One region of the Streptomyces sp. NBC_00885 genome, then DNA from elsewhere that is predicted to be linked to it. Evidence: riboswitches for the same ligand, from Rfam matches in the RefSeq annotation. Region 1 holds a riboswitch; the other holds the start of a gene.
What was found. A riboswitch is a leader RNA that binds a small molecule or an ion and turns the genes downstream of it on or off. The one in region 1 is predicted to bind thiamine pyrophosphate.
Positions count from the first base shown of each region.

Region 2: linked by a shared signal. The riboswitch ahead of thiO (glycine oxidase ThiO) and the one ahead of OHA61_RS09965 (thiamine ABC transporter substrate binding subunit) in region 1 are both predicted to bind thiamine pyrophosphate.

Region 1 covers NZ_CP108796.1:2,295,473-2,299,740, forward strand. Annotated here, with positions in the region: gene OHA61_RS09960 (ABC transporter permease) at 1-1,007, opposite strand, end outside; gene OHA61_RS09965 (thiamine ABC transporter substrate binding subunit) at 1,070-2,161, opposite strand; TPP riboswitch at 2,230-2,354, opposite strand; gene rlmN (23S rRNA (adenine(2503)-C(2))-methyltransferase RlmN) at 2,374-3,480, opposite strand; gene OHA61_RS09975 (DUF6233 domain-containing protein) at 3,742-4,083, shown strand; gene OHA61_RS09980 (alpha/beta hydrolase family protein) at 4,219-4,268, opposite strand, start outside.
Region 2 covers NZ_CP108796.1:6,436,053-6,440,320, reverse strand. Annotated here, with positions in the region: gene OHA61_RS29180 (Rv2175c family DNA-binding protein) at 1-193, opposite strand, end outside; gene OHA61_RS29175 (NAD(P)/FAD-dependent oxidoreductase) at 246-1,484, opposite strand; TPP riboswitch at 1,616-1,728, shown strand; gene thiO (glycine oxidase ThiO) at 1,726-2,898, shown strand; gene thiS (sulfur carrier protein ThiS) at 2,895-3,113, shown strand; gene OHA61_RS29160 (thiazole synthase) at 3,119-3,913, shown strand; gene pknB (Stk1 family PASTA domain-containing Ser/Thr kinase) at 4,230-4,268, shown strand, end outside.

The DNA.
Region 1 (4,268 bases):
GAGTTCCAGATCGCTTCGATCGGCGGGACAAGGAAACTGCCGCCTGCATCGCCGGTCGACTGCAGGGCCCGGTAGAAGTCGAAGCCGTAACCGCCGGGCCCGTCCAGCGAGCGTTCGACAAGCACTCCGAGGGGCACCAGGATCAGCAACAGCACGGTGAGCAGGACCCCGCCGAGCAGCGCCCACTGCCGGGGGCCGCGCGGCCGGCGCGCGGTCTGAGCCGGGTCGACCAGCTTGAGCGCGGTCTCCCGCCGCCGGACCGTCGACGCGTGCACCGCCAGGATCGCGCCGACCGCGGCGAACTGAACCAGCGTGAGCACGGCCGCCGTGGGCAGATCCAGCAGCTGGGCCGTCTGCCGGTAGATCTCCACCTCCAGCGTCGAGAAGGTCGGTCCGCCGAGGATCTGTACGACACCGAACGAGGTGAAGGTGAAGAGGAAGACCATCAGGGCTGCGGCGGCCACGGCGGGTCCGAGCGCGGGCAGCGTCACCCGCCGCCAGGCCGTGAACCGCCCGGCACCCAGCACCCTGGCGGCTTCCTCCTGACGCGGGTCGAGCTGGGACCACAGACCGCCCACGGTCCGTACGACCACGGCGTAGTTGAAGAAGACATGCGCGAGCAAAATCGCCCACACCGTGGTGTCCAGCCGGACGCCCCACAGCTCATCCAGCAGTCCGCCACGGCCGAGGAGCGCCAGGAACGCGGTCCCGACGACGACGGTCGGCAGCACGAACGGAACGGTCACCACCGCCCGCAGCAGCTGCTTGCCCGGGAAGTCGAAGCGAGCGAAGACATACGCTGCGGGCAGCGCGATCAGCAGCGTGAGCGCGGTGGAGGCGAGCGCCTGCCAGGCGGTGAACCACAGCACGCGCTGGATGTCGGCACGGCTCAGCACCTCGCCGATCCGCCCGAACTGCCATACCCCGTCGACCTGGAGACCGCGGCCGACGATCGAGACGACGGGGTAGGCGAAGAAGACCGCGAAGAACACGGCGGGCCCGGCCATCAGCCCGAGCCGCGCCGCATTCCCCCGGACGGAACCGCGGACGGAACCCGGGACGGACTTCGTTACTTCACTACGAGCGAGGACCATGACTGGACCCACTGCTCACGGTTCTTGGCGATCTTGTCGGGAGCGACGGTCTCCGGCTTGTCGACGACGGCGCCGAACTTGGTGAACGCCTCGGGCAGCTTCGCGCCCTTGACCACCGGGTAGACGAACATGTTGAGCGGCATGTCCTCCTGGAACTGCTTGGAGATCAGGAAGTCCAGCAGGGCCTTGCCGCCCTCCTCGTTCTTCGCGCCGCTCAGGAGTCCCGCGAACTCCGTCTGACGGAAGCAGGTTCCGGTCGCGACGCCGGTGGGCGCCTCGGTCGGCTGCGGCTTGGCGAAGACCACCTCGGCCGGCGGGCTGGAGGCGTACGAGACGACCAGCGGGCGGTCCGCCTTGGCCTTCTTGCCACCGGCGGAACCGGAGAACTCGTTGTTGTACGCCTGCTCCCAGCCGTCGACGACCTTGACGCCGTTGCTCTTCAGCTTCTTCCAGTAGTCCTGCCAGCCGTCCTCGCCGTACTTGCCTATGCTGCCGAGGAGGAAGCCGAGGCCGGGCGACGAGGTCGCCGCGTTCTCCGTGACCAGCAGGTTCTTGTACTCGGGCTTGATCAGGTCGTCGAAGGACTGCGGCGGAGCCAGCTTTTTGTCGGCGAAGTACTTCTTGTCGTAGTTGACGCAGATGTCGCCGGTGTCGACGGGCGTGACGCGGTGCTTGTCCTTGTCGAGCTGCACCTCGTCGGGCACCTGGTCCAGGCCCTTGGCCTCGTACGGCGTGAACAGGTCGTTGTCCAGGGCGCGCGAGAGGAGGGTGTTGTCGACGCCGAAGAAGACATCGCCCTGCGGGGAGCCCTTGGTGAGGATCTCCTTGTTGAGGGCGGCGCCGGCGTCGCCGCTCTGGAGCACCTTGACCGTGTAGCCGGTCTCCTTGGTGAACTGCTTCAGTACGGCGGGCGAGGCGACGAACGAGTCATGGCTGACGAGCGTCACGGTCTTGGACTTCGGACCGCTGCCCGTGGCGGAGTCCTCGGACTCCCCGCACGCGGCGAGCGTCGAGACGCCGAGCGCGACGGCGATGGCGGAAACCGCCACCTTCTTGGTGGTGCTCACTGAATTCCTCCTGGAGTGACCAGGAAGAGACGCGGCCCTGCTCACATGGCGTGAGCAGGGCGCAACAGCTTGAGTGATGACCGAACTTCCTACCCAGAATGACCTGGGCAAGGTTCAGAGGGTCTGCGACCACGTGCTTGTTTCCAAGCATGTGCCGCACTCTCAGCGCTGTGGCGCTCCCCTGTCGGAATATGCAAATGTTCGAGCCCAGACTACCGCTCGGACGCCGCGAGCTGTCCGCACGCTCCGTCGATCTCCTGGCCACGGGTGTCCCGTACGGTCACGGGCACGCCGTGGGCCGCGATCGCCTCCACGAAGGCCTTTTCGTCCTCGGGGCGCGATGCCGTCCACTTCGAGCCCGGCGTCGGGTTGAGCGGGATCAGATTCACGTGGACGCGCTTGCCCTTGAGCAGGCGGCCCAGCAGATCGCCCCGCCATGCCTGATCATTGATGTCCCTGATCAGAGCGTATTCGATGGAGATACGGCGGCCTGACTTCTCCGCGTACTCCCATGCCGCGTCCAGGACCTCGCGGACCTTCCAGCGCGTGTTGACCGGGACCAGGGTGTCACGCAGCTCGTCGTCCGGCGCGTGCAGCGAGACGGCGAGGCGGCACTTGAAGCCCTCGTCGGCGAAGCGCAGCATCGCGGGCACCAGACCGACGGTGGAGACGGTGATCCCGCGCTGCGAGAGACCGAGACCGTCCGGCTCGGGGTCGGTGAGACGGCGGATGGAGCCGACGACCCGCTTGTAGTTGGCGAGCGGCTCGCCCATGCCCATGAAGACGATGTTGGACAGCCGCGCCGGGCCTCCGGGCACCTCGCCGTCACGCAGGGCGCGCATCCCGTCGACGATCTGGTGCACGATCTCGGCGGTCGACAGATTGCGGTCGAGCCCCGCCTGCCCGGTGGCGCAGAAGGGGCAGTTCATCCCGCAGCCGGCCTGCGAGGAGATGCACATGGTCACCCGGTCCGGGTAGCGCATGAGCACGGACTCGACAAGCGTGCCGTCGTGAAGCCGCCACAGGGTCTTACGGGTGGTGTCCTCGTCGCACGAGATGTGCCGCACGACGGACATAAGATCCGGCAGCAGCTCGGCGGCGAGCTTCTCGCGCGCGGACGCGGGGATGTCGGTCCATTGGGTGGGGTCGTGGGCGTACCGCGCGAAGTAGTGCTGCGAGAGCTGCTTGGCACGAAACGGCTTCTCGCCGATCGCGGCGACGGCGTCCTTGCGCTCGGCGGGCGTGAGGTCGGCGAGATGCCGCGGGGGCTTCTTGGCACCGCGGGGCGCGACGAAAGTGAGTTCTCCGGGCTTGGGCATGGTCCCACCAGTGTCGCAGAAGGATTCCCGTGACCTGGGGCCGTCGGCTTGCGGGGTGGGCGTTGTCGGTCGTTGTCGGTCACTGGTGGGCACCCTCAGACGGCCCACAGACGGCCCAGCCCGGAGAGCGTTCTGGCTGGCCAGGGGGCCAGCGGGGAGCGCGAGCGAACCTACTGGGGCCGACGACGACGGCATGGCGAACCTCTCCCCCGCCGTGGCCTCCCTGTCGGACCAGCACGGTCGCGACCTAGACTCGAACACATGTCCGAACAGATGCCTCGACTGGACCGCCTGCGCAGCGTCCGCCAGTGGCTCGCGTGGCAACTGCGCCGCACCGACGAATCCATCGCGGAACTGGAGCGCCAGGAGGCAGCCGCTGCGCGCGCGGCACGCACTCTGCCCCCACGCGAGCCTGCATGGAAGCTGTCGATGCTACGGGCAGGTGGCAAACCCAGCCCGGACGCGGTGCACACGATCGACTGCCGCATGGCCGGCAACCCCACGAAACGGCTGACCCGCGAGCAGGCACTCCGCGCAATCACAGAAGACGGAATCACGGCATGCCCGTACTGCCGACCAGACACAGACCTCGGCGTGCTGTGAACCGCGCAGCCGTCACAGCCCCAAGACGTGGGCAATGCACCGATCGTCTTGCACCGCGCAACCGGGGCGCCGGCCCTGTTCCGGCTGTGGACGTCCCTGCCGCATCATCCGCCGTCGCGCTCCCGGGCTACCTCGCTACACCACGCTCCGGTCAATAAAGTCGATCACAGCCCTGGCCAGTGCCA
Region 2 (4,268 bases), 4.1 Mb from region 1:
CCACCTTGTTGCCGTCGATGAAGGCGGCAGGCACCTGAAGCGCCCGGTTCTCACCACGGCGCACGGCGATCAGCTGGCCTTCCTTGACCAGCTGCCGTACGCGTGTCACCTCGACATCGAGCATTTCCGCGATGTCGGGAAGGTGGAGCCAGGCGGGGACGAGAGCATCGATCTTTGCGTCAATCTCGGTCACAGGACAAGCGTGCCATCCCGGACTGACAGTCGGTACCCGGACCCTGCCCGGACTACGTCCGTGCCGCTGTCTTCAGAGGGACGGACGGATCGGTCGCGAGGTCCGGGTCCAGCCGCGCGCCGGCCAGGATGAGCTTGCGTCCCTGCGCCAGATCGCGGGCCCTGCCGACGGCGAGGAGTGCGACCAGGGCGCCCTCGCGCAGCCACAGCACGGTCCAGGCGGCGTCCGCCGGATCGCCGCGCCACACCATCGTGTCGGCGGTGGCGTGGTGGCCCGCGTACTGCACGAAACGGCCGAACTGTTCGGACCAGAAGTACGGCACCGGGTCGTAGATCTGCTCCGGCTCCCGGCGAGCGCTCGCGATGACGTTGGCGGCCACCGTGCGCGGCCCCTGCAGGGCGTTGTCCCAGTGGTGCACGAGCAGCCGTTCGCCGTAGCGGCCGGACGGGAAGGAGGCACAGTCGCCGACCGCGTACACATCGGGCAGCGAGGTGCGCAGATGCTCGTCCGCGGTGATTGCGCCGTCCGGGCCGAGCGCGATGCCGGAGCCCGCGAGCCAGCCGGTGGCGGGGCGCGCGCCGATGCCGACGACCACGGCTCCGGCCGCGAGCTCACGGCCGTCCGCGAGGATCACCGTTCCGGGCTCGATGCCGGCCACGCGCGCGTGGGTGATGAGTTCGACGCCGTACTGCGCGTACCAGTCGGTCATCGGGGCGGCGACCTCTGCGGGCAGGGCGCCCGCGAGCGGCCGGTCGGCCGCCTCGACGACGGTGACGGTGCAGCCGGCCTCGCGGGCGGCCGTGGCGAATTCCGCGCCGATCCAGCCCGCGCCGACGACCACTATGTCGTTCTGCTCGGCAAGGACGGGGCGCAGCCGTGCGGCATCGTCGAGGGTGCGCAGCAGATGAACCCCGGCAACGCCCTCGGCGCCCGGCAGCGTGATCGGCTCCGCGCCGCTGGCGATGACCAGGACGTCGTACGGGGCGGCTCCCGCCTCGGTGTCCAGTTCATGATCGTCCGGGCGTACGCCGTGCACCTCGCAGCCCAGCCGCAGCTCGATGCCGAGTGCCTCGAAGTCGACCTCGAAGGCCGAGCCCTCGGCCTTGCCGAGCAGGATCGCCTTGGAGAGGGGCGGCCTGTCGTACGGCTGGTGGGGCTCGGCGCCGATCAGGATGACGGGTCCGGTGAAGCCCTGTTCGCGCAGGGCCACGGCGGTCTGGACCCCGGCCATTCCCGCGCCGACGACGACCACGCGCCGCGCTGCCTGTGCTGTCTGCTGCTGCTCGCTCACCCTGCAACCTTACGCATCTGACTGTCCGTCAGGAAGCGTGTTCGGCGACGCCCGCGCCGCCGCACGCCGGCGACCGTCACAGCGCCTGCTCCCTTACTGCGAGTTGAGGGCTGGGGTTAGGGTGGCCACCGTAAGGCACTCGCGGGAGCCCGGACGCACCGGGCTGAGAGGGAGGCTGGGCGGCCTCCGACCGTACGAACCTGATCCGGGTCATGCCGGCGAAGGGAGGGGCTGGACGCCCATGTCGCGTATTTCCGAAACGCGCACTTCAGACGTCCTCGTCATCGGGGGCGGAATCATCGGTCTGGTCACGGCCTGGCGAGCCGCACAGCGCGGACTGCGGGTTGCGCTCGCCGATCCCGAGCCGGGCGGCGGGGCCGCACAGGTCGCCGCGGGCATGCTGGCCGCCGTCACCGAGCTTCACTACGGAGAGCAGACCCTGCTCGGCCTGAATCTCGAATCGGGGCGCCGCTATCCGGCCTTCGTTGCCGAGCTGGAGGAGGCGAGCGGGCAGTCGGTCGGCTACCGCGCATGCGGCACGCTCGCCGTCGCACTCGACGCCGACGACCGGGCGCATCTGCGTGAACTGCACGCCCTCCAGCACCGGTCCGGCCTGGAGTCTGAATGGCTGAGCGGGCGCGAGTGCCGTCGCCTCGAACCGATGCTCGCGCCCGGCGTACGCGGGGGCCTGCGGGTGGACGGCGACCATCAGGTCGATCCGCGACGGCTGGCAGGGGCGCTCGTGACGGCCTGCGAGCGCGCCGGGGTGATCTTCCACCGGGGCTGGGCCGAACGGCTTTCGGTGGTACGGGACCGGGCGGCCGGAGCCGTACTGACTGAAGGCGAGGAGCTCACCGCGGACCAGGTCGTCCTGGCGGGCGGCAGCCTCAGCGGCCTGCTGGGCGGCGTACCGGCAGAGGTGCTTCCCCCCGTACGGCCGGTAAAGGGCCAGGTCCTGCGGCTGACCGTGCCCAGGACGCACGCCCCCTTCCTGTCCCGGACCGTGCGGGCCGTCGTGCGCGGCAGCGATGTCTATCTGGTGCCGCGCGAGAACGGCGAGCTGGTGATCGGCGCGACGAGCGAGGAACTCGGCTGGGACAGGACGGTCACCGCCGGCGGGGTCTACGAGCTGCTGCGCGACGCGCACGAACTGGTGCCCGGCATCACCGAGCTGCCGCTCACCGAGACCCGCGCAGGGCTGCGGCCCGCCTCCCCCGACAATGCGCCGCTGCTCGGCCCGAGCGCCCTGCCCGGTCTCCATCTGGCCACCGGCCACTACCGCAACGGGGTGCTCCTGACCCCCGTCACCGGCGATGTGCTGGCCGAGCTGCTGGCGACCGGCGTGCTGCCGGACGAGGCGCGTGCCTTCACGCCGCTGCGTTTCTCTCCCGTGCGTCTGGAGCAGCCCGCATGAACGTCTCCGTGTCCATCTCCGTCTCCGTCAACGGCGAGGCCCGCGAGCTCGCCGCCGGAACCACCCTGGACACCCTGGTCGGGGCACTCACGGCCGCGCCGTCCGGGGTCGCCGCAGCCGTCAACGAGGCGGTCGTCCCGCGCGGCCAGTGGTCGGGCACGCTGCTCGGCGACGGCGATCGCGTCGAGGTTCTCACCGCCGTGCAGGGAGGCTGAGCAGGGTGGCCGACGACCGTCTGACCATCGGCGACACCTCGTTCAACTCCCGGCTGATCATGGGTACGGGCGGGGCACCCAGCCTCGACAAACTCGAACGCTCCCTCGCCGCGAGCGGCACAGAACTCACCACCGTCGCGATGCGGCGCCTCGATCCGACCGTCCAGGGCTCCGTCCTGTCCGTCCTGGAGAAGCTGAACATCCGGGTCCTGCCCAATACGGCGGGCTGCTTCACCGCGGGCGAGGCCGTCCTGACCGCGCGTCTCGCGCGTGAGGCGCTCGGCACGGACTGGATCAAGCTGGAGGTCGTCGCGGACGAGCGCACGCTGCTGCCGGATCCGATCGAGCTGCTGGAGGCCGCGGAGACCCTGGTCGACGACGGCTTCACGGTGCTGCCGTACACCAACGACGACCCGGTGCTGGCCCGGAAGCTCCAGGATGTGGGCTGCGCGGCGATCATGCCTCTGGGCTCACCGATCGGCTCCGGCCTGGGCATCCGCAACCCGCACAACTTCCAGCTGATCGTCGAGCACGCGCGCGTGCCGGTGATTCTGGACGCCGGGGCCGGTACGGCGTCCGACGCCGCGCTCGCGATGGAACTGGGCTGCGCGGCGGTGATGCTGGCATCGGCGGTCACCCGGGCGCAGGAGCCGGTGCTGATGGCGGAGGCGATGCGGCACGCGGTGGAGGCGGGGCGGCTGGCGCGGCGGGCGGGGCGGATTCCGCGGCGGCACTTCGCGGAGGCGTCGTCGCCGGTCGAGGGCCGGGCGGCCCTGGACCCGGAACGCCCGGCGTTCTGACCGCTGCGCGGGCTTGTTCCCCACCCCGCCCCTTCCCGAACTGGGGCTCCGCCCCAGACCCCGCTCCTCAAACGCCGGCGGGGCTGAAATTCAGCCCGTCCGGCGTTTGAGGACACGCGCGAAGCGCGTACCGGGGGTCTGGGGGCCTGCCCCCAGTTCGGGAAGGGGCGGGTAGGGGAAAGCCCGCCGCAGGCGCACGGGGTTCGGGGGCAGCCGCCCCGAAGAACGAGCCCCGCGTCACAGCTCGGCTGCAGTACCGCTCCGGTCCCACCCCACCGCATCCGCCCCGTCAGCCATGACTCGTAGAATCTCCCGCGTGGATACGACCCTCAAGGACCCCCTCGTCGGGCAGGTG